DNA from 3 places in the Neobacillus sp. SM06 genome. Region 3 is predicted to be linked to each of the others. Evidence: riboswitches for the same ligand, from Rfam matches in the RefSeq annotation. Region 3 holds a riboswitch; each other region holds the start of a gene.
What was found. Region 3 has a riboswitch for glycine ahead of ACQYAD_RS04155 (ACT domain-containing protein). Riboswitches for the same ligand answer to the same signal wherever they lie in the genome.
Positions count from the first base shown of each region.

Region 1: another riboswitch for glycine. It lies ahead of gcvT (glycine cleavage system aminomethyltransferase GcvT); the one in region 3 lies ahead of ACQYAD_RS04155 (ACT domain-containing protein).
Region 2: another riboswitch for glycine. It lies ahead of ACQYAD_RS03165 (amino acid permease); the one in region 3 lies ahead of ACQYAD_RS04155 (ACT domain-containing protein).

Region 1 covers NZ_JBNWEO010000018.1:315,221-323,301, reverse strand. The annotation lists gene gcvPB (aminomethyl-transferring glycine dehydrogenase subunit GcvPB) at 1-1,073, opposite strand, end outside; gene gcvPA (aminomethyl-transferring glycine dehydrogenase subunit GcvPA) at 1,066-2,415, opposite strand; gene gcvT (glycine cleavage system aminomethyltransferase GcvT) at 2,429-3,535, opposite strand; glycine riboswitch at 3,682-3,772, opposite strand; gene ACQYAD_RS16725 (DEAD/DEAH box helicase) at 3,923-5,608, shown strand; gene ACQYAD_RS16720 (YqhG family protein) at 5,586-6,377, shown strand; gene comGA (competence type IV pilus ATPase ComGA) at 6,478-7,563, shown strand; gene comGB (competence type IV pilus assembly protein ComGB) at 7,550-8,081, shown strand, end outside.
Region 2 covers NZ_JBNWEO010000009.1:138,281-146,361, reverse strand. The annotation lists gene ACQYAD_RS03190 (sugar phosphate isomerase/epimerase family protein) at 1-83, opposite strand, end outside; partial or broken gene ACQYAD_RS03185 (calcium-binding protein) at 560-805, shown strand; gene ACQYAD_RS03180 (hypothetical protein) at 839-1,348, shown strand; gene ACQYAD_RS03175 (DegV family protein) at 1,831-2,658, shown strand; gene ACQYAD_RS03170 (hypothetical protein) at 2,778-3,035, shown strand; gene ACQYAD_RS03165 (amino acid permease) at 3,244-4,599, opposite strand; glycine riboswitch at 4,717-4,795, opposite strand; partial or broken gene ACQYAD_RS03160 (5'-methylthioadenosine/S-adenosylhomocysteine nucleosidase) at 4,915-5,682, opposite strand; purine riboswitch at 5,962-6,065, opposite strand; gene ACQYAD_RS03155 (Uma2 family endonuclease) at 6,217-6,390, opposite strand; gene ACQYAD_RS03150 (hypothetical protein) at 6,496-7,467, opposite strand; gene ACQYAD_RS03145 (DEAD/DEAH box helicase) at 7,483-8,081, opposite strand, start outside.
Region 3 covers NZ_JBNWEO010000011.1:165,424-173,504, forward strand. The annotation lists gene ACQYAD_RS04125 (heavy metal translocating P-type ATPase) at 1-354, opposite strand, end outside; gene copZ (copper chaperone CopZ) at 455-661, opposite strand; gene ACQYAD_RS04135 (metal-sensitive transcriptional regulator) at 688-1,026, opposite strand; partial or broken gene ACQYAD_RS04140 (spore coat protein) at 1,336-1,523, opposite strand; gene ACQYAD_RS04145 (hypothetical protein) at 1,670-1,876, shown strand; gene ACQYAD_RS04150 (spore coat protein) at 1,873-2,172, shown strand; glycine riboswitch at 2,312-2,389, shown strand; gene ACQYAD_RS04155 (ACT domain-containing protein) at 2,471-2,746, shown strand; gene ACQYAD_RS04160 (PFL family protein) at 2,774-4,135, shown strand; gene ACQYAD_RS04165 (CoxG family protein) at 4,298-4,738, opposite strand; gene ACQYAD_RS04170 (LL-diaminopimelate aminotransferase) at 4,832-6,007, opposite strand; gene thrB (homoserine kinase) at 6,307-7,221, opposite strand; gene thrC (threonine synthase) at 7,218-8,081, opposite strand, start outside.

The sequences.
Region 1 (8,081 bases), on a different contig from region 3:
AATACCGCATACTCAGTGACAGCTTTCAAACCGTCAGGACCCATTGTCCGAATGTAGGTGTATGCACGGACATTAATCCCAAAATTTCCGTAATAAGGCTTCACTCGGCCAATTGACTGCGGTCGGTCATAATCCAATACATACTCTTCCCCCTGTTTTGTAACAACAGGCTTCGGTAAAAATGGAATTAAATCCGCTTTTACTCCGACAGGACCTGAACCTGGTCCGCCGCCGCCATGTGGTCCGGTAAAAGTTTTGTGAAGATTTAAGTGTACAACATCAAATCCCATGTCGCCAGGACGGGCTTTGGATAATACCGCATTCAAGTTTGCTCCATCGTAATAAACTTTCCCACCTGCGTCATGAACAATCTCTGCGACTTCCAGAATATTTTCTTCGAATAAGCCAAGCGTATTTGGATTTGTCAACATTAATGCGGCTGTATCCGAACCGGCAACATTTCGTAAATCATCGAGATCGACAAGGCCTTTTTCATTTGATTTCACGGTTACGACTTCAAGACCGGCAACGGTTGCCGAAGCCGGGTTCGTGCCGTGCGCCGAATCAGGAATAATCACTTTTGTCCGGTTCAGATCCCCATTTGCTTCATGAAAAGCACGAATCAGCATCAAGCCCGTCCATTCACCATGAGCTCCTGCTGCTGGCTGGAGTGTTACCTCATCCATTCCCGTGATTTCAATCAAATGCTGCTGCAAATCATACATAAGCTCAAGAGCACCTTGAACCGAGCTTTCATCCTGCAGTGGGTGGATATGAGAAAAACCGTTAAGGCGGGCAACATTTTCATTCATTTTCGGATTATACTTCATTGTGCAGGAACCGAGCGGATAAAAACCTGAATCCACTCCATGGTTTCGCTTGGATAAAGCCGTATAATGACGCATAATATCAAGTTCCGAAACTTCTGGAAGTTCCGCTGCATCTTTACGTACATATTCATCTGGAAGCAGTTGTTCAATTGGTACTTCCGGTATGTCCATTTCAGGGAGACTGTAACCAACGCGTCCTGATTTCGTTAATTCAAAAATAAGCGGCTGATCTTGACTATGCATGGAAATCCCCCAATTCTTTTACAAAAGTATCAATTTCTTCTTTTGTCCGCTGTTCGGTTACGGCTATTAACATATGGTTTGCTAATTCAGGATCATCACGTCCGAGATCATAGCCACCGATGATTCCTTTTTGAAGCAAGAGCTTGTTTACTTCTTTGACCGGTTTGGCAAGCTTAATCACAAACTCATTAAAAGAAGGACCTTCATGAATTATTTCAAATCCAATCTGTTTCAGTGCGGTTTTTGCATAATGTGCTTTTTGTATGTTTGCCAGCGCCATTTCGCGCACGCCATTTTTACCCAACGCCGTCATGGCAACGGATGCTGCCAATGCATTCAACGCTTGGTTTGAACAAATATTCGATGTTGCCTTATCGCGGCGGATATGCTGCTCGCGTGCTTGCAGTGTCAAAACAAAACCGCGGCGCCCCTGTTCATCAACCGTCTGGCCAACAAGTCTGCCCGGCACTTTTCTCATCAATTTGTTTGTAACGGCAAAATAACCGCAATGCGGGCCGCCAAAAGCAGTTGGAATTCCAAAAGGTTGAGCATCGCCGACAACAATGTCAGCGCCAAACTGCCCAGGAGGCGTTAAAGCGCCAAGAGCGAGCGGGTTGCTTGAAACGACAAACAGCGATTTATTGGCATGAGTTATTTCTCCCAATTCCTTTAACGATTCAATTCTTCCGTAAAAGTTTGGATATTGGACAATTACAGCGGCAATTTCATCACTTACCAGCCCTTTTAATGCCTCGAGGTCCGTCATTCCGTCCTTGACAGGAATTTCAATCACTTCAATGAATTGCCCTTTGGCATACGTTTTGACTACATCTTTTGATTCGGGATGTACGGCTTTTGAGATCAATACTTTTTTTCTTTTAGTCTGGCCGGCACTCAGCATTGCGGCCTCTGCCAAAGCTGTTCCGCCATCATACATTGAGGAGTTGGCGACATCCATTCCTGTTAATTCGCAAATCATCGTTTGAAATTCAAAAATGGCTTGTAGCTCTCCTTGAGAAATTTCTGGCTGATACGGAGTGTAGGCTGTATAAAACTCTGAACGAGAAAGGACATGATCGACAATTATCGGAATGTAATGGTCATAGACGCCTGCACCCAGAAACGAAACATTTGTTTTTAAATCGGCATTGCGTGATGCCATCTGCGACAATTCCCGCATTAACGCTGTTTCCGATTTTGCCGGCTTAAGATGATACTCCCCTTTAAATTTCACTTTTTCCGGAATATCGCTAAAAAGGTCGTCAATTGAGGACGCACCAATCGCCTCAAGCATTTCCTTTTGATCTTGTTTTGTCATTGGTAAATAGCGATGTTGCTTCATTTTCGTTCGCCCCCTAAATCTGTTCTCTACGGTAAAAAGGTGTTGGCACTACTTTCGCTTTTAATCGCTTGCCGCGAATCTCCACTTCCATTTCCTGCCCATGTGCTGCGTAAGCTGATTTCACAAGAGCCAGTCCAATATTTTTCTTTAACGTTGGCGACTGCGTTCCGGTTGTCACTTCACCGATGGGCTCTTCGCCAGCATAAACCGGGTAGCCATGTCGCGGAATTCCCCGATCCAGCATTTCAATTCCAACCAGCTTCTTCGGTACACCGTTTTCTTTTTGCAGTTTTAGCGCTTCTTTGCCGATAAAGTCAGCTGCCTTATTTAATTTAACTGCGAAACCAATCCCCGCTTCTAGCGGACTGATTTCAGGTGAGAGCTCCTGCCCATACAGCGCCAAGTTTGCTTCAAATCGAAGCGTATCCCGGGCGCCGAGCCCGCATGGAACAACCCCTTCTTCCTTCCCTGCTGCTAAAATTTCTTTCCAAAGATCAACAGCATCCGCAGCATCACAATAAATTTCAAAGCCGTCTTCTCCGGTGTATCCGGTGCGGGAAACGAGGGCTTCTTTTCCGTTGATTGCAACTTTTTGCTGAAATTTAAAATAACCGATTTTGCTTAAATCCGCGCCAGGAACAAGTGATTGCAGCACTTTCTCAGCTTTTGGGCCTTGAAGTGCTAATTGAGCTGTTCTTTCAGAAAGGTTTTCAAGTTGGACATTGCCTTCAAGGTGTTTTTTCAGCCACTGGACATCCTTTTCAATATTTGACGCATTGATTACGAGCAAGTAATCCTCTTCATCGAACTTATATACAAGCAGATCATCGACCGTACCGCCATTTTCATAGCACATGGCCGTATATTGGGCACCACCGACAGGTATTTTTGAAACATCGTTCGTAACCATTTTCTGCAAATACGCAAGGCTGTCTGAACCGGAAATTCTCACCTCACCCATATGGGAAACATCAAATAAACCTGCTCTCGTCCTGACCGCTTCGTGCTCTTCTTTAATACTTGAAAATTGTACTGGAAGCTCCCAGCCCCCAAAGTCAATCATTTTCCCGCCATACTCTTGATAAATTTCAAATAGCGGCGTGCGTTTCAATTCTGCCATTTACAATCCCCCTTATTTTTCCAATAGAAAAGGACAGAAACCTTCCTTAAACATAAAAAAGGTCTCTGTCCTTTCACCTGAGAGTTTCCCCAGAATAGCTTTCCCCTTTGGTGGCGAACGTATAAGTGCCGCACTCTCCAGAGCTGCGTCAAACAAGAGTTCTTTTGCCTGAGAGATTCACAAGTATTTGCTTGCTCCTTCGGCGCTGCGATATGCAGTCTCTCCCCTTGTTCTCATCCGCATATATATTTTTTTGAATCTTGGTCATACTAAAAAAAAACAAAGATGATTATTACAAAATTTAAAACTTTCTAAGCTATTATCATCCTACCATTAAAGCAATCAATCGGGCAATATGATTTTGCTGAAAAAGGAGCTGAAAAAAGGGTGGTAAACATTGTATTTGATTGTGCGTGGCAGGACGACTTTTTTCACCGGATTGAACAAGACGGTCCGTGGGGCAACTGGGATCTTTTTAAGCTTGCCGTCGATGTCGAAAAACATCTTGCCGTTCCAACGTTTGAAGGTCTTTTGGCACCAAACTATTTACCGCATTTAACGCCGCTCCCGCATCAGCTGGAAACAGCCAGACTGGTGATTGAAAATATGAACGGAAAAGCGATTCTGGCAGATGAAGTAGGACTGGGAAAAACAATTGAAGCCGGATTGATTTTAAAAGAATATATGATTCGCGGGCTTGTGAAAAAAGTGCTGATTCTTGTACCAGCCTCTCTTGTAACCCAATGGGCTTCCGAATTAAATACAAAATTCTTTATCCCGGCAATGACACAGAGAAAAAGCTATGTCTGGGATCAGTATGATGTTGTTGTATCATCTATTGATACAGCAAAACGGCAGCCTCACCGAGAGATCATCTATAAACAAGACTATGACTTAATTATCATTGATGAAGCCCATAAACTAAAAAACAATAAAACAAAAAACTATGAATTTGTTCAAAATTTAAAAAAGAAATTTTGCTTACTGCTGACTGCCACTCCCATTCAAAACCGGGTGGAGGAAATTTTCAACCTTGTTTCCCTTCTTAAACCCGGGCATTTGGGAAGCGAAACCGCATTCTACGAAAAATACAAACGTGATTCAAGGTCCTTGAATGATGATGAGCATTTAAAAGAACTCGTCAATAAAGTCATGATTCGCAATCGCCGGGCAGATACAGGAATCGAGTGGACAAAACGGCAGGTTGAGACCATTCCAATTGAATTTTCAAAAGAAGAAAGAGAGCTTTACGAGGCAGTTACGGAGTTGAAAAATGAAGTCGACTGGCTGGCATCTAGTGCTTTTTCGGTCATGACATTGCAGCGGGAGGCATGCAGCAGCAGAGAGGCAGTCTATCATACGCTTAAAAACATGCTTACCCGCAAAGAAAATCCAACCACCTTGTTTCAGCAGCAAATCCATTTTTTAATTTCAAAGGTCGAGGCGGTTCAGCAAAACTCCAAAGCCAACAAAGCGCTCGAACTGATCCAACACATAAATGATAAAGTCATTATTTTCACGGAATACCGGGCGACACAGCTTTATTTGCAATGGTTTCTCCGCCAGCATGGAATTACATCGGTTCCCTTTCGCGGCGGTTTTAAGCGGGGAAAAAAAGATTGGATGCGCGAGCTTTTTCAAAAACATGCTCAAGTGCTGATTGCGACAGAAGCCGGCGGCGAAGGGATCAACCTGCAATTTTGCAACCATATTATTAATTTTGATTTGCCATGGAATCCAATGAGACTGGAACAGCGGATCGGCAGGATTCACAGGCTTGGCCAAGAAAAAGATGTGATGATCTACAACTTTGCAATCAAAGGTACACTTGAGGAACATATTTTAAAATTGCTGTATGAAAAAATCCATCTATTTGAAAAAGTAATCGGTGAATTGGATGATATTTTGACAAAACTAGAATTCGGCAATCTTGAAGATCATTTGATCGATATTTTCGGAGGAAGCTCCACAGAAGGAGAAATGCGGATTAAAATGGAAAACCTCACATCAATGATTGAGTTTGCCAATCAAATGAAGAAAGGAGATTCCCATGCAGCAGCCGCAAATCCATGATTTTCTGGAACGATATTTCCAAGCAAACGAGTGCGAAATCCTTGAAAATACTGCCGGGTATTTAACAGTTCAACTGACAGTTGATCTTGACAAGGAGCTAATGAACAGGCCATTTTATTGGCATTATCTTGAGAAAACAGGCGGAGTACCCAACCCGATGAAATTGACATTTATTACTGACCAAAATACGGTGCCGGAGCACCTAAAAGGAGAAACAATCTATTTTGGCTCTCCAAGGCTCCACCAAATTTTTCAGTCAACGAAAAAATTGGCACGGTTTATCCGGCTATATGAAAATAATCCGCTTTTCCAGCAACAAACGCCCTTGTTTCCATGGCTCTGTTTGAATGTCAAGATTTCCTATCAATGCGATCGTAAACGGGATGTGTTTAAATCAATCGGCCTGCAGTTAATCAACGGCCAGCTAGTCGAAAAGTTTCATGATCATTTAGTGAAATTGAATTTAACCCCAAAGATCCCGGATTACTCTTTTACGCTCTCACCGTTGATTAAACCGAAAAGCGGGATTGTCCGTGTGGAAAACTATTTAAAATCACAGCTTGAAACGGAAGAGGATACGTGGGCAAATGAAGCGATTGAGCGATGGAACAAAGATTTGAAGTTGCTGAATCATTTTTATGAAAATGAGGAGGATAAAACAGAAAATTACGAAATCGAAAAGCAGGCACTGCAGGAACAGTATGAACCAAAAATCCAGATATCGTTTACAAATGGAGGACTTTTTTATTTAACTGACAATGCTTTTTAAAAACTTTGTCGACAGTCCTCCTCTTTTTTTAAAAATTTTTTTAAAAAAGAAAGGAAAACGAAGAACCGTGTCGAAATAAGTAAAGTGAGAAATTAAAAAGGTGGTGTTTCCTATTGTTAGTTCCATTGAGTTGCTAGCAAATCGAATTGTTTCGGATGCAGCAAGAAACCAGGCGACAGATATACACATTATGCCGCGAAAAAAGGATACGCTGGTTCAGCTCCGCTTATCCAATAAGCTCGTCCCAAGGCTGACATTGCCGAAGGAAGAATGCGATCAGCTTATTGCCCATTTTAAATTTGAAGCCAATATGGATATTGGCGAACGAAGAAGACCCCAAAGCGGCGCAATTATAAGTGAAGTTAACGGCCAGTTGCTCGGACTGCGATTGTCTACCCTACCCTCAAACAACCGTGAAAGCCTCGTCATCCGGCTGCTGCCCCAGCAAGAACAAATCCCTTTTTACCAGCTCTCATTATTCCCTGACATGACACGCAAACTGCTTGCTCTTCTAAAGCATGCCCACGGGCTAATCATCTTTACCGGGCCGACTGGAAGCGGCAAGTCAACAACCCTTTATTCCTTGCTAAACGAAACCGCTCATCTATTTCACCGCAATGTTATTACACTTGAAGACCCCATCGAAAAGAACTATGATTCCGTTTTGCAAGTACAAGTAAATGAAAAGGCAGGCGTGACGTACGCAGCTGGCCTTAAAGCGATTTTACGCCACGACCCTGATATTATAATGGTCGGGGAAATCAGGGATTCAGAAACAGCGAAAATTGCAGTGCGAGCCGCGCTAACCGGGCATTTAGTGCTTTCTACCATGCATACGAGGGATGCAAAGGGAGCCGTCTACCGCCTGCATGAATTTGGGGTTAATTGGCTGGAAGTTGAACAGACGCTTATTGCCGTGACTGCGCAGCGGCTCGTTGAGTTGACTTGTCCCTTTTGCGAAGGTGATTGTTCTCCTTATTGCTATTCATACGGCAGATGGAAGCGGGCAAGCGTGTTTGAGCTATTAGCGGGAAAAAATTTAGGCTTAACATTAAGAGGGGCAAAAGGCGAAAATGTGATATTGAACTATCGAACCCTTAAGCAGGTGATTCGGAAAGGGATAGCGCTCGGCTATATTAAGGAATCGGAATACGATCGCTTGGTTTATGATGATGAGACAAACTAAATGGCCGGTTTTCGAACAAGCTCAGTTTCTAAAACGGACGGGTGAATTGTTAAGAAGGGGCTATCCGATTGCTGAGGCGATTGAATCACTCTCCTTCCAATTGCCCGCCAGCCGGCAACCACAGCTCGTCCAACTGCTTGAAGGCTTAAAAAAAGGGTTAGCCTTTCATGACGTATTGGCAGAGCTCCGCTTTCATGAAGAATTAATTGGTTATGTGTATTTTGCCCAGCAGCACGGGAGTTTTGCAGAAGCACTATTCCAAGGCAGCGAACTCGTGTTAAAAAAAGAAAAAGACAAGCAAAAACTGCTGCATCTGCTCCAGTATCCCCTTGTGCTGATTATGTTAACGGGATTTATGTTTATCTTTGTTGAAAAATCCCTGCTGCCACGGTTTTCTACTCTGTTTCAATCGATGAATTTAGAAGAAAATTTCTTTATGAAAATCGTCAATGGCTTCGGTAAAAATTTTCCGATTTTCCTGGTCAGTCTTATCGCTCTTGTAGCTGTCAGCACAATTT
Region 2 (8,081 bases), on a different contig from region 3:
TCCATAGCAATTAGTTTATTCATGTTTTCGAAAACATCATTCGTAATCAGCGGTAAATCCGAATAACAAATTTCTTTTTTCATACGTCATCACCCTGTTTTTTTATTTTTCAGAACTTCGTACAGTATCTAATTCTTTGTATGCTTGCACTGAATGAAAAGAAATAGAAAAATCTTAAATCAAATTCCCTTCATCCATTCGATTTAAGATCTCTCAATTTGTAACCGTATCTATTCAGTTTATGGTTTTATGATAATCACGAATTATTAATAGAATATTAAATGCAAGTAAACTTTTGTAAATCCTTAAGTGAATAACAGCAATTAGTTAAAATGAATTTTTAACTGCTACCTTTTGACATTGCTGATATAATGAATAGGGAAGTCTATGTGGAAACCGTTAAATGACAATGCTATTAATTTGGATGAGGTGCCATAAAGTGGCTGAAGACTGGAAAAAAAGAGTCGGTGCAATTCTAGGGATTGAAGAAAATTACAGTGAAGAGAATCTTCCCCAAGTTACAGATACAACACTATAACTATACTTTCATTATTTAAAAACCCAATTAGTGTTTCCCTTCGAAGCAACTTATAGCCGTGAAGTTGGACCTTTTGCAACAAAGGAGAACCACGTAAAGGTGATCAAGCTAACGGAAGATTACGATGATTTTTACGGAATAATTTGCGAAGCCAAACAAGGTAGAAAAAAGCTGTACATCTCTATAGCAGAATTAGAGCTTAGAGAAAATGATTCGAATTTTACTTTATTGGATGACTATAATGACTGGTTTTGGAATTATCGATAAACTTTGTAGCAAAAAACGAAAGGATAAAACTAGATGAATTCACTTTTAACCATGTTAACAGAGAAAGAATCGAGGCAATTATTACATATTATTGCTGAAGAAGACCTCTCTCTTGCAAAAAAACTTGAGGAAAAGGTACAAAAACACCTACTCAAAATCAATGTTGATTCGCTTGCTGCGGAAGTATACCAGGCATTAGATAAATTGACGCTAGATGATATTTATGAACGGCCTGGATCCCGCCGCTTTAAATATGTCGAACCAGCAGAAGCTGCCTATGAGGTAATTGAAGAGACGCTTAAACCTTTTGCAACCCAAATGGATCGATTTAAAGGTTTACATATGTTAACAGAATTTAAATTGTTTGGATTGGGATTTTTGAAAGGAGTCCAAACATTTTTGAATGAAAGTAATTCTGAAATCATTGAACATATTTCAGATGACGTATATGAATGGCTATACGGTTTATTGATGGCGTATAAAAAAAAGTCGAAAGCAACTAACGAACAAATAATAATTGAAGAATTGCTACAAATGATCTAGACCTTCCTTTGTATAGAGGGGATTCAATTTATTTAAAAATGCAGAATCCTAGCCATTTCCGCTAGGATTCCAATCAATGCAATACAGCTAATATGAGTGATTAAATTTTTTATTCTTTTTAAACACCGCACCCACTCCGCCATAAAACCCGATAATCACAAGAGAAAACTGGACAATTTTTTAGTATAACCAGTAGTTTGCAACTTTATTGAACTCTGTATATGTATGCATTTTCAATATAATTAGGAACTTTCAGCTGAGCTATATCCCGTTCTGCAATTAAGAGTTCCCCATCGTTGAAGTCTTTTTCTACCATGTTATTTTATCCACTGTAACAGCTCCTTGTTTTAATCCTATTTTAGCAGTATTCCTATTTATTTTTCCCTTAATCTCAAGTTGTTTACAAATTATTCTCCGTTCCAACCCACATAGCTACATTACACTTTGAACTGTTATACTGAATTCAAGGGGGTTTTGTGAGAATGATTAAAATCATTACTGACAGTTCGGCAGATATACCATGGGAATTGGTAAGACGTTATGATCTAACAATCGTCCCGTTGACGGTTACAATTGAGGGGCAGGACTATTTGGAAAAAATCGATTTGACGCCGGAACAATTTTTTACAAAAATGTTTGCTGCGGATGAACTCCCGAAAACTTCCCAGCCATCACCGGCTGTTTTTGCTGATACTTTTAGTAAATTCGAGAAAGATACAGAACTGTTATGTTTCACCATTTCGTCCGGATTGAGTGGAACCTATCAATCCGCATGCATTGGAAAAGAGTTATCCAATGCAAATGTCACCATTTTTGATACACTGGCCGGATCAATTGGTCATGGAATGCAAGTGATCCGTGCGGCTGACCTTGCAGAAAAAGGGTATTCCATTCAAGAAATCATTGCAGACTTAACCGTTTACAGAGAAAAGATGAATATTCTTGTTTTGCTGGACACATTGGAAAATATCGTAAAAGGAGGGCGCCTTAGCAGGTTTCAAGGTTCATTAGCCAAAATCCTCAATATTAAGGTTATTTTAGAGCGAGTGAATGGAGGAAAAGTGGAAATCCTTGAAAAAGTTCGCGGAAAGCGTAAATTGCTTAGTAGAGTCATTGAAATCATTGAAGAAAGAGGGATGGACTTTTCCACTGTCACTTTTGGGATTACTCACACTGGCAATTTAGATGAAGCCGAAGTAATGAAGCAGGAACTCCTGAACCGGTTTCAGCCAAAAGAAGTCATCGTAAATGAGATGGGAGCGACCATGGGAACCTATGCTGGGAAAAACGGGATGATTATCGCCTTCTAAAAAGATAAAAAAAGCTCGGCTGTATTAAAAATCAGCTGAGCTTTTTCTTTTTACTTGCGTCAACCTTACGGGATGACAGGAATTCGACTTCCTTTCCGATGAATTCGACGCACTTTCCAATGAATTCGACGCACTTTCCGGTGGAATTCGACGCACTTCCCGATGAATTCGACGCACTTCCCGATGAATTCGACGCACTTTCCGATGAATTCGACGCACTTCCGATGGAATTCGACGCATTTCCGATGAATTCGACGCACTTTCCAATGAATTCGACGCACTTTCCGGTGGAATTCGACGCACTTCCCGATGAATTCGACGCACTTTCCAATGAATTCGACGCACTTTCCGGTGGAATTCGACGCACTTCCCGATGAATTCGACGCACTTTCCGATGGAATTCGACGCACTTTCCGATGAATTCGACGCACTTTCAGATGAATTCGACGCACTTTCCGATGAATTCGACGCACTTTCCGATGAATTCGACGCACTTCCGATGGAATTCGACGCACTTTCCGATGAATTCGACGCACTTTCAGATGAATTCGACGCATTTCAAGAAGAATTCGACCTACACACTACTTATTCTAAACTAGCAACCATTTTTCTTTTTGCAAAATACAAAATAAACAATACGATAAACCATACAGGTGTCAGCAATAAGGCGGCACGAGTTGATTCAGCAAACAGCATGATCGCTAAGATAAAAACAAACAACGCAAGGACAACATAGTTCATAAATGGTGTTAAAGGCGCTTTGAAAATCGATTTTTTTCGTAAATCCGGGCGTGTTTTTGTATAGCGTAAATGTGAAACCAAAATGATTCCCCAGACCCAAATAAAACAAATGGCGCTAATCGTTGTCACAATTCCGAAAGCCTGCTCCGGAATGATTTTGCTCAAAAGGGCGCCAACAGAAAGGACGATAGCGGAAGTCACCAAAGCGTTGCTCGGGACTTTATTCTTATTTAATTTGGCAAAATTGGCCGGCCCTTCTTGATGGATGCTTAAGTTATATAAAATCCGGCTCGTCGAAAACAAACCGCTATTGCATGCCGATGCTGCAGATGTTAAGACAACAAAATTAATAATACCTGCGGCAATCGGAATCCCGACTAAACTGAATGTTTTGACAAACGGGCTTGTTGCTGCATTTAATTCGTTCCATGGGTTAATCGTTAAGAGAATGAAAAGTGCTCCCACATAGAAAAACAGGATTCTTACCGGAATCTTATTAATGGCAGATGGGATGTTCTTTTTCGGATTGGAAGTTTCCGCAGCTGATACACCGACTAATTCAACCCCCACAAACGCAAAGACAACCATTTGGAAGGAATATAAAAACCCGGATACCCCATTCGGAAACATGCCCCCATAAGACCAAAGATTTTTCACCGAAACCGATCCTGCTTCTGTTTTAAAGCCGGCAATAAGCAAAACAACACCAATACTAATCAAAACAAGAATCGTAATGACTTTAATGATAGCGAACCAAAACTCTAACTCTCCAAAAAGTTTGACTGTCAATAAATTAAAGCCCAGCAAAATAATTAAAATGACCAACGCGGGAATCCATTGCGGAATATTAAACCAATATCGTACGTACACCCCAACAGCGATAATATCCGCCATTGCCGTCATAATCCAGCAAAACCAATACGTCCATCCTGTTACAAAACCAGCCCACGGCCCGATATAATCGGTGGCAAAATCCGTAAACGATTGATAGCCGGCATTTGATAGAAGCAATTCACCTAAAGCCCTCATGACGAAGAAGACCGCAATTCCGACAATCAGATAAGCGAATAAAATAGAAGGCCCTGCCAATTGAATTGCTTTACCTGATCCTAAAAATAAGCCTGTCCCGATCGTGCCCCCAATCGCTATTAGTTGAACATGCCGATTTTTTAGATCTCTTTTTAGCTCTTGCTGTGCCACGTTTCATTCCCCCTTAATGATAGTGTAAAAAAAAAAAGAGATTGGTATGCTCCAATCTCTTTCGACGTCAGAATAGAAAATCGTCTTATACTATCCGGAAGAATAGCAAAACAATCTTCTTATACTTCTGTCCTTTTGCCTGAGATTGTGAACCCTTCGGCGCCGCAAAATTTGCGGACTCTCCAGAAATTGCTCCCGCTATAGTTTTTCCCCATAACGATCATTGCATGTTTAAATCATTGTACGATAATTTTAAATTCTAGCATATTTGTTCAACGGGTCAAACCCATTTGCTCCCATACGGAAGTCTGGACCCTATTTTTCTTTTTTTATTGAAGCGATATATTTTTTCACGACTTCGTAAACAAATTCTTGGTTAGCTACTGCGGTGTTCGGGTTGTACTTGCCACCGTTTGTTTTATTATTGGACAGAATCCGAATATCCAAAAACGGCACATTATACGCTTTAGCCATTTGCGCGGCTGCAGCCCCTTCCATCTCTTCAGCAGAAGTACCATATGTGGTATGGAACCAGTTAATCCGGTCCACTTCATTGTTCCAAACGTCTGCAGAACCGATTGTCCCTTCTACCACTTTCCCCTTTGTGTATTTCTCTTTCACCGCATTTGCAGCTGCAAGCAGGCCGCTATCACCATCATAGTAACGGATTTTTTCAGCATTGGCATCGGACCCGCTTCCTTCAGAAGCCATTAAGTCCATTGGAATCCATTGAGACGGATCCATTCCTTGGTTTTTATCTTTCGGTTCAGTTTTTAATGAACCGATATTGGTTACCCTTTTTCCTAAAACAATATCAAATACGTTTAAATTCGGATCGTGCCCTCCGGCCGTCCCTTGGTCGATGATGGCAACCGGGTTGTATTTTTCAATCGCAAGCGTTGTTGCAGCTGCTGTATTCTCCATCCCTTTCCCTGTTTTAACGACAATGACAGGGTATTTATTTAAAGTTCCTTTGTAAAACACAAAATTCCCCGATTGTTCTTGCTTTACTTTTTCTAACCGTTGAGCAAAATTTTCAGCTTCGATTGGCATGGCCCCTTCAATGATGATCGGCCATTGGGCGCCTTCAGCTTTCGTTGGCTGTTGAAAAGCGGATTTTTCCACTGCAAACGATAGCAAAAGGACAACAACTGCTGCGAGCAAGACAGAATTCCATCGCATTTTCTTTTTCAAAATAACCACTCCTCCCACTGTTGTTCGTCACTCGATGAATTTTTCCCAAATAAAAAAGTCCAGAAATGTAGAAATCGTTTCTACCCCTCTAGACCTACGAAAGTTAAAGTATTGATAATTGGGCAAAATGATATGCCAATTATGAACTGGCTGTTTCCAAAAAACAGACAGCCAAATACTTCACCCCGTAGTCCGGTTCTTTCATTGGGAACCAGGTAGAGACGCTCAGACCATATTACCGAGCATATACGAGTTATGATATTTAAGATTATTACTTTGCTAATATAACAAATTTACAATCGAGAATCAAGCAAAATATGAACATTTATTAGAAATTTTATCGTAATGTTCGTGTTAAAGGGATTAAAGGGTAATTGGATTGAACAAAAAACACCTCCACATTGGTGAAGATGTTCCAACCCGCTACATTTTCCGCTTAGAAAATTCAAGAAATATTCCGAGCTTTAATTGCAGGTTTTCCGATACCCTTTGATGCTTTGTTGAGGGAGATGGTGACATATAAACAGTCCCATCAATATATTCGAACCTGTTTTCGCTTGTTTCCCGCATCTTTAGAAACTCGTCGAATGAGACCATGTGCTTCTCAGCTAATCCCATTTTTCCATCCCCTTTTACCTGCAGATTTGTCATTTATTTTACCATATGGCGAATTTACAGATTCAATCCATCATCTTGTCAAACTTAAACCATTGCCGTTTCGACACGCCTTTCAAAAAACTGCTTTGTAATTGGATTATAGTAAAGTATTCTTTGCGTGTGGTCGCTCCTGAATTCAATAGCCACTTTAAATTCTAACAGCGGAATAAAATACAAAATTCCATTATCCAGCCGTATTTCCGTTTGTTCATGGTATTTGTTGTAAATATCCTGCAGCTGCTTGTCCCGTTCAAGTTCAATCGCAGCAGACTTTGCTTTTATTTCTTTTTGCTTCTCCTCGCTAAGTCCTGCTCGTCTTCCCCGCTTTTCATTTTCCGCTAGTAGATCCATATAATAGTTTGTAATTCTCATGACATCTTTTTTGTAGGCAACTGATTGTGATTCAGTATTCTTTTCTTGTTCTGCCTGTTCTTTCAAAAAATCGGTAGCGATGCTCAATGCTTTGGAGAGATCTATTTGAACGGGTACCGGATAGGTATACAGCGGCTTTTGCTTATAGACAATGCGATTTTGCTCTTCCTTCATTGTCAAGCTAATTTCACCTGTCAGTAAATTCACCCAAACTTGATCGGTCTTTTCCATTTTTTCATCTGAAATGTAGGATAGTTGATAATTGAACACCGCCCAAATTCCCAAAACTGGCCTTTCCTCTTCAATCTTGATCCGGCCATGCTCATTTAGCAGGAACTCCGAAATTTTTTTCAAAGAGTTACCGACCTCTAAGCGCTCGACCTCCGCAAAGCGGAGCGTGCTCACTGCCTGTTTTTCCAAAATGACGAGGACTTGCTCCAATATATAACTTCCAAATGTCACAAATTCAGCCTCCGGATTTTCTTGAGCCACTTCAAAATCAAAGGCTAGTAACATTTCCGACCGGTTTTGAAAGTAAGATGTATAAGGTTCAGGAATGAGCACACTGCACAACGCATATTCTAGGGGCTCGACGATCCCGCCGATTTCCTCCATCACTTCCGTAACAAATTGCTGCAATTGCATCGTAACACCTCCATCTTAGAACAAATCCTGATCTAACTGCTTTTGCTTTGCCAGCTTTTGTTTATTTTCAAGAAGCACTTGGCCAATTTGATCCAGTTCAGATTCCACTTCTTCCATTGATTCAGCATTTACCCAGGCATTCATCACCAGTTCCGAAAAATCTTCCTTTTCTTCAATGTCACCGAGAATCGCATCGACCTCACCAACGACCAGTTCAAACATGTTAATTTTTCGATCCAATAAATCCAATATATAGTACTCAATCGTGTCGCTGGATGCGAGGTTGTAGACATACACATCGCGTTCTTGGCCAATCCGGTGAATCCGCCCAATTCGCTGTTCAATCGCCATTGGATTCCATGGCAAGTCAAAATTAATCATCCCGTGACAAAATTGTAAATTCCGCCCTTCTCCGCCTACCTCCGTACTAACGAGCACATCTGCCTTTTCGCGAAAGTAAGCAATTTGCTCTTCTTTTTCCTTTCGGCGCAAGCCGCCATGAAACTCTGCCACTTGAAAGCCACGTTCTTTGAGCATTTTACTTAAATAGGCCTGTGTTGAAGCAAATTTTGTAAAAATAAGCATTTTATCGTTAAAACGTTCGAGGATCGCGA
Region 3 (8,081 bases):
GAATTCGACTGATGCTTTTTCTAATGCCAGATTGACAGTGGCTTTTACGACACCGTCCAGTTTGTTTAAACCTTTTTCAATCCTTGCCGAGCAGGCTGCACAAGTCATCCCTGTTATCTCAAAATCCGCTTTTTCGGTAACCACGCCATAGCCAAGGTCTTCAATCTTTTTTTGAATAGCTTCCAACTTTATTTTTGCCGGATCATATTTTATTGCAGATTTCTCCAATGCTAGATTAACGCTGGCAATTTCTACACCTTCCAGCTTGTTTAGTCCTTTTTCAATTCGAAGTGCACATGCCGCACACGTCATGCCCGAGATTTGCAAATTGGTTTCTTTTAGATTCTCACTCATTAAAACCAGCTCCTTATACCTGTATAGGTATACTTTTCAAAAGAAAAGAACGTGCTATTGCCTAGCACGTCTTTTTTGATTGTTGAGCGCCAAAAGCCTCTTATTGAACTTCGTAACCCTGATCATCAATCGTTTCTTTGATCTTGTCGAGGGAGACTTCTTGTGGATTGAATTCAACATCAACAGTGGCCGCATCTAAGTTTACCTTAACAGAGCTGACGCCGCTTAGGGTACCTACACTGCCTTCTACTGCTTTAACGCAGTGGCCGCAAGACATTCCTTGAACGTTTAATGTGATTTTTTCCATGTGAAAAACTCCTTTCGAATAGTGGCTTATTTTTTCATAAGCCGTTGTATTGTGGTAAGCAACTCGTCGACAACTTCGCGATCGCCTTCTTGAATCCGTTCCACTACACAGCTTTTCATGTGGCCTTCAAGGAGGATTTTCGCGACGCTGTTTAAAGCTGCTTGTGTTGCAGCAATTTGTGTAATGACATCATCGCAATACGTGTCTTTTTCAATCAATCCTTTAATGCCGCGAATCTGACCCTCGATACGGTTTAAGCGGGTAATCAGATTTTTTTTTGTATTTTCTGAATGATGGCTTTTCCGGACTGTTGAAGATGTATGGCATTCACCATTGCACTGGGGAGCATCATTGAGCGGATCCATTTGATTCATCCTCTAACACCCTCCTTTACGGATTTTATTTTACTATACCCCCCTACCCTATGTAAAGTCTTTCTTTTATTTATTCACAAAAAGTTCAAACTTTCCATGAGCAGATTTTTTTGAATTCGTTCATTCCCTTTTATTTTACCGAACCCCTGTCCATTTGTCTGCTATTTTGCTAAAAACAAACCGAGTCCTTACCACTCTTGATAAGGACTTTATTTTCATGGTTTTAAGACAACTTTTATGCATTGATCCGTTCTGGTGTCGAATACTTCGTAGCCATGCTTTGCTTCCCTCATTGGTTGTTTTATAAAAATGAAGCAATTCATTTAGATCACGGATTGATTGCTGTACATCTTTTTCCATCAATGCCTTTAATTCATTGTCAAAGCATAATCCCTGCAGCAATTTTGACCGAGCAAACAAACGGTTTTAAAGTTCAGAATTTCATGTGTTTCCATTGTTTCATGGAGCGCCAGACTTTCCTGTTCCATAAAATCACCTCCAATGATCTATTTTTCCAAATGTACTTTTTCCCTATTCATGGGAGAATCTTTCAGGTGGAAAACCGATGCATAATTGTTCTTTTTCCCAGAAAACATAAAACGAGCAAAATGATGTTAGTGAGGGGGATAACTTTATGGCAAAATTTCTGGGATTGCACGAAACCCTTGAACTTCATGAACTGTTAACGTTTAAAAGTCTATGTTTGACGAAAGCAACAACGATGGGCGCATTGGCGCAAGACGAAGAGCTGAAAGCACTTTTAGCCAATGATGCAGCATCCGGATCGAGACATATACAGCAATTGCAAAATTTTTTAACCAATCGGGAGGAAGTTCAATGAATCAATTTTTACAAAACATGATGGGAATGGGCGGATTGACAGATCAAGTCATTGCGACTGATTTCTTACTTTCGGCAAAATCTGGCGTGCAAAACTACACCATTGCCCTTACTGAAGCGGCTACTCCCGAGTTAAAAGCGGTTTTAAGAGAGCAATTACGAGAGGCAATTGAAACGCATGAGAAGATCAGCGCTTACATGGTCTCCAGAGGATTTTATCATCCATATGATTTGACTGAACAACTGCAAGTCGATTTAACGACTTCCGATACGGCAGTAACTTTAGCAAATGACTAGGAGAGCGAGGGAGAATGGATCGTTCCTTTTCCCTTCGCTTTAAAGTGTTAAACAATTTTTTATTGACTTCTCTGCCGGGAATTGATACGATTTCTTTAATTTCAATAAAGCGACGAAGGTTATGGATCACACTATAACTGGAGCAGCTTCTGGAGAGACCGCCAATTTGCGGCGCCGAAGGATTCACAATCTCAGGCAAAAGGACAGAAGAGTGATGGCAAGCAAAATTGCATACTCTTCATTTCTTGAGATTGGAGCAAATCCAATCTTTTTTTATTTTCTAAATGAGGTGGCATATATGGAGAAAAGACGTGCAGTAGTTAGTGTCATTGGGAAAGACCAGGTTGGGATTATTTCAAGGGTAACAACTATTTTAGCGAACAATCAGATGAACATCTTGGATATCAGTCAGACGATTCTTCAAGATTTTTTCACCATGATGATGATCATTGATGTTTCCGCCAATGAAAATTTGTCAAAGCTGCGTGAGGAACTTTCCGCCGCTGCAGATGAAATGGGATTAAAAATCAATATTCAGCTTGAAGAAATTTTTCAAGCGATGCACCGGATCTAATTTTAACCGCAAGAGAGGATGGGACAAATGACAATAGCGATGGATGAAATCATCCAAACGATTCGCATGGTACAAATGGAAAACCTTGATATCCGCACGGTAACAATGGGGATCAATCTTCGTGATTGCAGTGATTCCGATTTTGCCAAAATGAATAAACGGGTTTATGAAAAAATTATGCAGTATGCTAAAAATTTAAAGCAAACTGCAGAAGACGTCGAAAAAGAATTCGGCATTCCCATTATTAACAAGCGCATTTCGATTACACCGATTGCCGAAATTCTTGGTTCAGCAACGGTAGAGCAGGCGATTGAACTTGCCAAAACCCTCGACCGTGCCGCAAAGGAACTGGGGGTTGATTTTATCGGCGGTTTTTCAGCACTTGTCCACAAAGGAATTTCCAAAGGAGACGAAACATTGCTTGCTTCCTTGCCAAGAGCGCTCAGCGAGACAGAACGCGTTTGCGGCTCAGTTTCCGTTGGAACAACAAGGGCTGGAATTAATATGGATGCTGTTCGCCAGCTTGGCTTTATTTTAAAAGAAGCAGCGGAATTAACAAAAGACCAAAACGGAATCGGCTGCGCCAAGCTTGTCGTTTTCTGCAATCCGGTTGAAGACAATCCGTTTATGGCCGGGGCTTTTCATGGTGCTGGTGAAGGGGAAGCGGTTATCAATGTTGGCGTCAGCGGACCGGGTGTTGTTTTAAATGCTTTGAAACGCCACCCTGATGCCGATCTTGGCGAAGCGGCCGATATTATTAAAAAAACTGCCTTTAAAATTACGCGTGCTGGCGAGCTGATAGGACGAATTGTTGCCAAAAGGCTTGGCGTTCCGTTTGGAATTATGGATTTGTCCCTTGCACCGACAAATGCCATTCATGACAGCGTCGCAGATATTCTGGAGGAGATTGGTCTGGAACGGGTTGGAACCCATGGAACAATTGCCGCTTTGGCGCTGATGAACGATGCGGTCAAAAAAGGTGGGGCAATGGCAAGCTCTTATGTTGGCGGCTTGAGCGGGGCATTTATTCCTGTCAGTGAGGATAATGGAATGATTCGCGGTGTTGTCGATGGCGCGCTCAGTTTGGCGAAACTTGAGGCAATGACATGTGTGTGCTCGGTCGGACTGGATATGATCGCGGTGTCTGGCGATGTTCCTGCTGCGACTCTTTCAGCCATGATCGCTGACGAGGCCGCGATCGGGATGATCAACAAAAAAACGACTGCGGTACGGGTGATTCCCGTTCCAGGAAAAAAAGAGGGTGAAATGATCGAGTTTGGCGGACTGCTTGGACGTGCTCCCGTCATGGGCGTGAACCCATATCATTCGGAAAAAATGATCAATCGCGGTGGAAGAATTCCCGCACCGCTTCAGGCGCTGATTAACTAAGATTCGCTGGATTGGCGGCGAACCGTTTGATTGTTTATTGGGAAAATGGCAGCAGTCGACTTGCTCTTTCCCCTGTTTTTCGCGCCCTGTTTCCTTCTTTTTTAAGAGAATAGGGCGCGATTATCATTTTTTGGGATTGAGTTTTCTATAAACTGGAAGATTCTACTTCATTTTCGCTGCAATGGCATCTGTTAGTTCTTCTGCCATGGATGGAATCGACGTTTTTAGCACACTGTTGACCATTTTGGCCATTATTCCTTCGGCTTCAATATTGAGAAACCCCGTCATCCTTGTACGGCTTTCCCCCATTTTCTCCGCCTCAAAATATCCATTCCCGGCAAAATTTTCGTTCAATCCCTTCAAATCAAACGTAACCTTTGTCGGCTCAATCCATTCTTTTATGGTCACCATCAGACGCACTTTCTTTTTCATAAACCCCAAATCCCCATAAAACTCCCAGGTCGATTGGCGCTCACTGATTTTTTCATGCTGGATATAGCCCGGAACGAGCGGCGCCCAATGATCCATATCTTTCACAAAATTCCAAACCGCTTCAATCGGAAGATCCAATACAACTTGGTGCAGCCCACTTGGCAAATTCACTACCTTCTTTCATATCCAAATTGAAAAGACCTTCCTGGAAGGTCTTTTTTATTGTTATATGTTCATACCTGTTTTTTTAGAAGGTTAACCTGCTTATTCGGAATATTGAAAAAGAAATTCGTGAATGCGGCTGCAAGCTTCTTCAAGTCGTTCTTTCGGCTGCACCAGCGCAATTCGAACATAGCCTTCCCCAAGTTTTCCAAACGCATCACCAGGAACAACTGCCACCCCAGCCTTGTCAATTAATTCAAAAGCAAACTGACGCGATGTCCAGCCTGACGGGATCTTTGCCCACACAAACATCGTTGCCGGCGATTTGACCACTTGCCAACCGCTTTTTGCCAAACCCGAAATTAACGCATCACGGCGAACCTCATACTCTTTCACTTGTGTTTGAAGAGCAGAAAAGTCAGAAGTTAGCGCGACCGTTGCTGCTTTTTGAATCGGGAAAAAGACGCCATAATCCACATGCCCCTTTAACGAACTTAAAACCCCCAATGCCTGGGCATTGCCAACAACATAACCGATGCGGCATCCCGCCATGTTAAACGTCTTCGATAAGGAATTAAATTCAATTCCCACCTCTTTTGCACCCGGAATCGACATAAAGCTAATTTGCGGATTTCCGTCAAAAATCAACTCAGAATAGGCAAAATCGTGGACAACCAAAATAGTATGTTTTTTTGCAAAGGCCACTACCTTTTCAAAAAAAGCGCGGTCAGCCAAAGCCGTTACCGGATTCCCTGGATAGCTGAGAATCATCATTTTCGTTTTTGCTAAAATGTCTTCAGGGATTTCATCCAATTTTGGCAAAAATTGATTTTCCTCTACTAGTGGCATCGAATAAAGATTTCCGCCAGCTAAAATGACATTTTCTTCATAAATGGGATATCCCGGATCCGGAACGAGTACATAGTCGCCAGGATTGATAAATGCTGTTGCCAAATGCGAAAGACCATCCTGCGACCCCATGAGCTGGAGCACTTCCTCCTCCGGCTCCAAATCAACCCCATAGCGCTGTTTGTAAAAATAACAAACTGCCTCATGAAATTCGGCTGTTCCTCGAAGAGTATACCCATACTTTGTTGGATCCATCGCATACTTTACGAGTGTGTCAACCACATAGGAAGGTGGGGGAAAATCCGGGCTCCCTACACTTAAATCAATGACGTTCATACCCCTTTTGATCGCTTCAAGTTTTCGGTCAGCCACCTCTTGAAAAATACTGGCTGTCATGCTTTGCACTTTGTTGGATGCAACAACATTCATGGTAATCCCCTCCACTTGCCTTTTCATATTTCTACTAGTAAAAATATAGACCTTTCATGAATGAAAGTAAAACCATTTTTGAGTATACTTTTTTGAAAAAGTAAAGAGGAGCCGCTTCCTATCCGCGCAATTGCCATGGAAGCTGCGTATCGATCGCAACCATTTCCCGCGTTCTAAACAACCCATATGTAAGCGAACGAAAATCGGACGTATGAAACCCCTTGTATATATTGTCTACCATTTATCAAGCCGAATGGCCAAAGGCCCGCCATAAATGACGGACCTTTAGACTCGCATGTTTACACTGCTTCTTCTAATTTGCAAACAACACTGCCATGATTTTCAATTTGCAAAAGCTTCGCTTGCATTTGCGGAAACTCACCTTGCAGCTGTCTTGCCAACCGCTTTCCTTGACCCTTTTCTGTAAAACAAAGCAGCGTGGGTCCCGCGCCGCTTAACGCGACCCCAAAGGCTCCTTCGCAGAGCGCCCTTTTTTCCGTTTCTCCATAAAAAGGAATCAATGGTTTCCGGTACGGCTGATGAAAATGATCCAGCCGCATCATTTTCCCGGCAGTCTCCCAATTTTCCGACAGCAATGCCGCAACAAGCAAATTGGCCGTCGCGGAAGCTTGCACCGCTTTACCGTATGAAAAAATATCCGGCAGCACTTTGCGTGACTCTTTTGTCAGCAAAATTTCCCGCGGAATCAGCGCCACCATCTCAAATTGCAAATTTGAAAACGCGAGAAGGTCAACTTGCTCCTGCTGATAGCAGCCGACAACAAGGCCGCCATACAAAGATGCGCCAACATTGTCCGGATGCCCTTCCATGTCGGTGGCAATCTCCAGTTTTTCCTGCTTCGTTAAACCGAGGCCGGCCGCCAGATCAGCGAGCTCAATCCCAGCAATAATTGCTGCTGCACTGGAGCCAAGTCCCCTGGCAAGCGGAATATCGCTTTCCATTTTGACTTTACAAGGATGCAGGTTCCCCCCGAATTTCCCCGCTGTTTTTTGTGCAACCTGACAAATGAAATGGTCTTCACCCCTTGGAAATTGGCTTAACTCTTCATTTTCCGTGAAAAACCTCCATTCCACCGCCTTCTCTACCTCTAATGTTAAAAATAAATCCACCGCGATGCCAATGGAATCAAATCCCGGTCCAAGATTGGCGCTGCTTGCCGGAACTTTGATTATATAGCGCTCATTTAGGATCATTGACTGACAACTCCCCTGATATGCTTTGCTACTGCCTCCTCATCATTTGGCAGCTGCACCGGTTTAATCAAACTCGTACTGATGGCGGTGTCAGGATCTTTTAAGCCGTTTCCAGTGAGAACAGCAACAATTCTAGTGCCTTTTGCAATTTTTCCTTTTTGCAGACTTTTAAAAACGCCAGCAAGCGACGCGCAAGAAGCCGGTTCCGCAAATACGCCTTCTTCGGAAGCCAATTTTTTATAAGCTGCTAAAATTTCTTCATCACTGACTTCGTCAAACAAGCCTTCCGATTCGTTCACCGCATTGACAGCGAGACTCCAGCTGGCCGGATTGCCTATACGGATCGCGGTTGCAATCGTTTCCGGATTTTCAAAAACACGATTGTGAACCAAGGCAGCTGCACCAGAAGCTTCGAAGCCATACATTTTCGGAAGCCCCGTGCCTTTTTTCTGCGCGTATTCTTTGAACCCTTTCCAATAGGCACTGATATTGCCGGCATTACCAACCGGAATGGCCAGTATATCCGGCGCGTCTCCTAATTGATCGCAAACCTCAAAGGCCGCTGTTTTTTGTCCTTCGAGCCGGAATGGATTAACTGAATTGACTAATGTGACCGGCTCTTCTTCACTTATTTTCCGCACCATTTTTAGCGCCTGGTCGAAATTACCGTCGATCGAAATAATTTCAGCGCCGTACATCATCGCCTGTGCCAACTTTCCAAGGGCGATTTTTCCATTCGGAATGACAATGATGCAGTTTAAGCCAGCACGGGCTGCATAAGCGGCAGCCGATGCGCTTGTGTTGCCGGTTGAGGCACAAATAACCGTATTGCTGCCTTCTTCAGCAGCTTTCGCAACAGC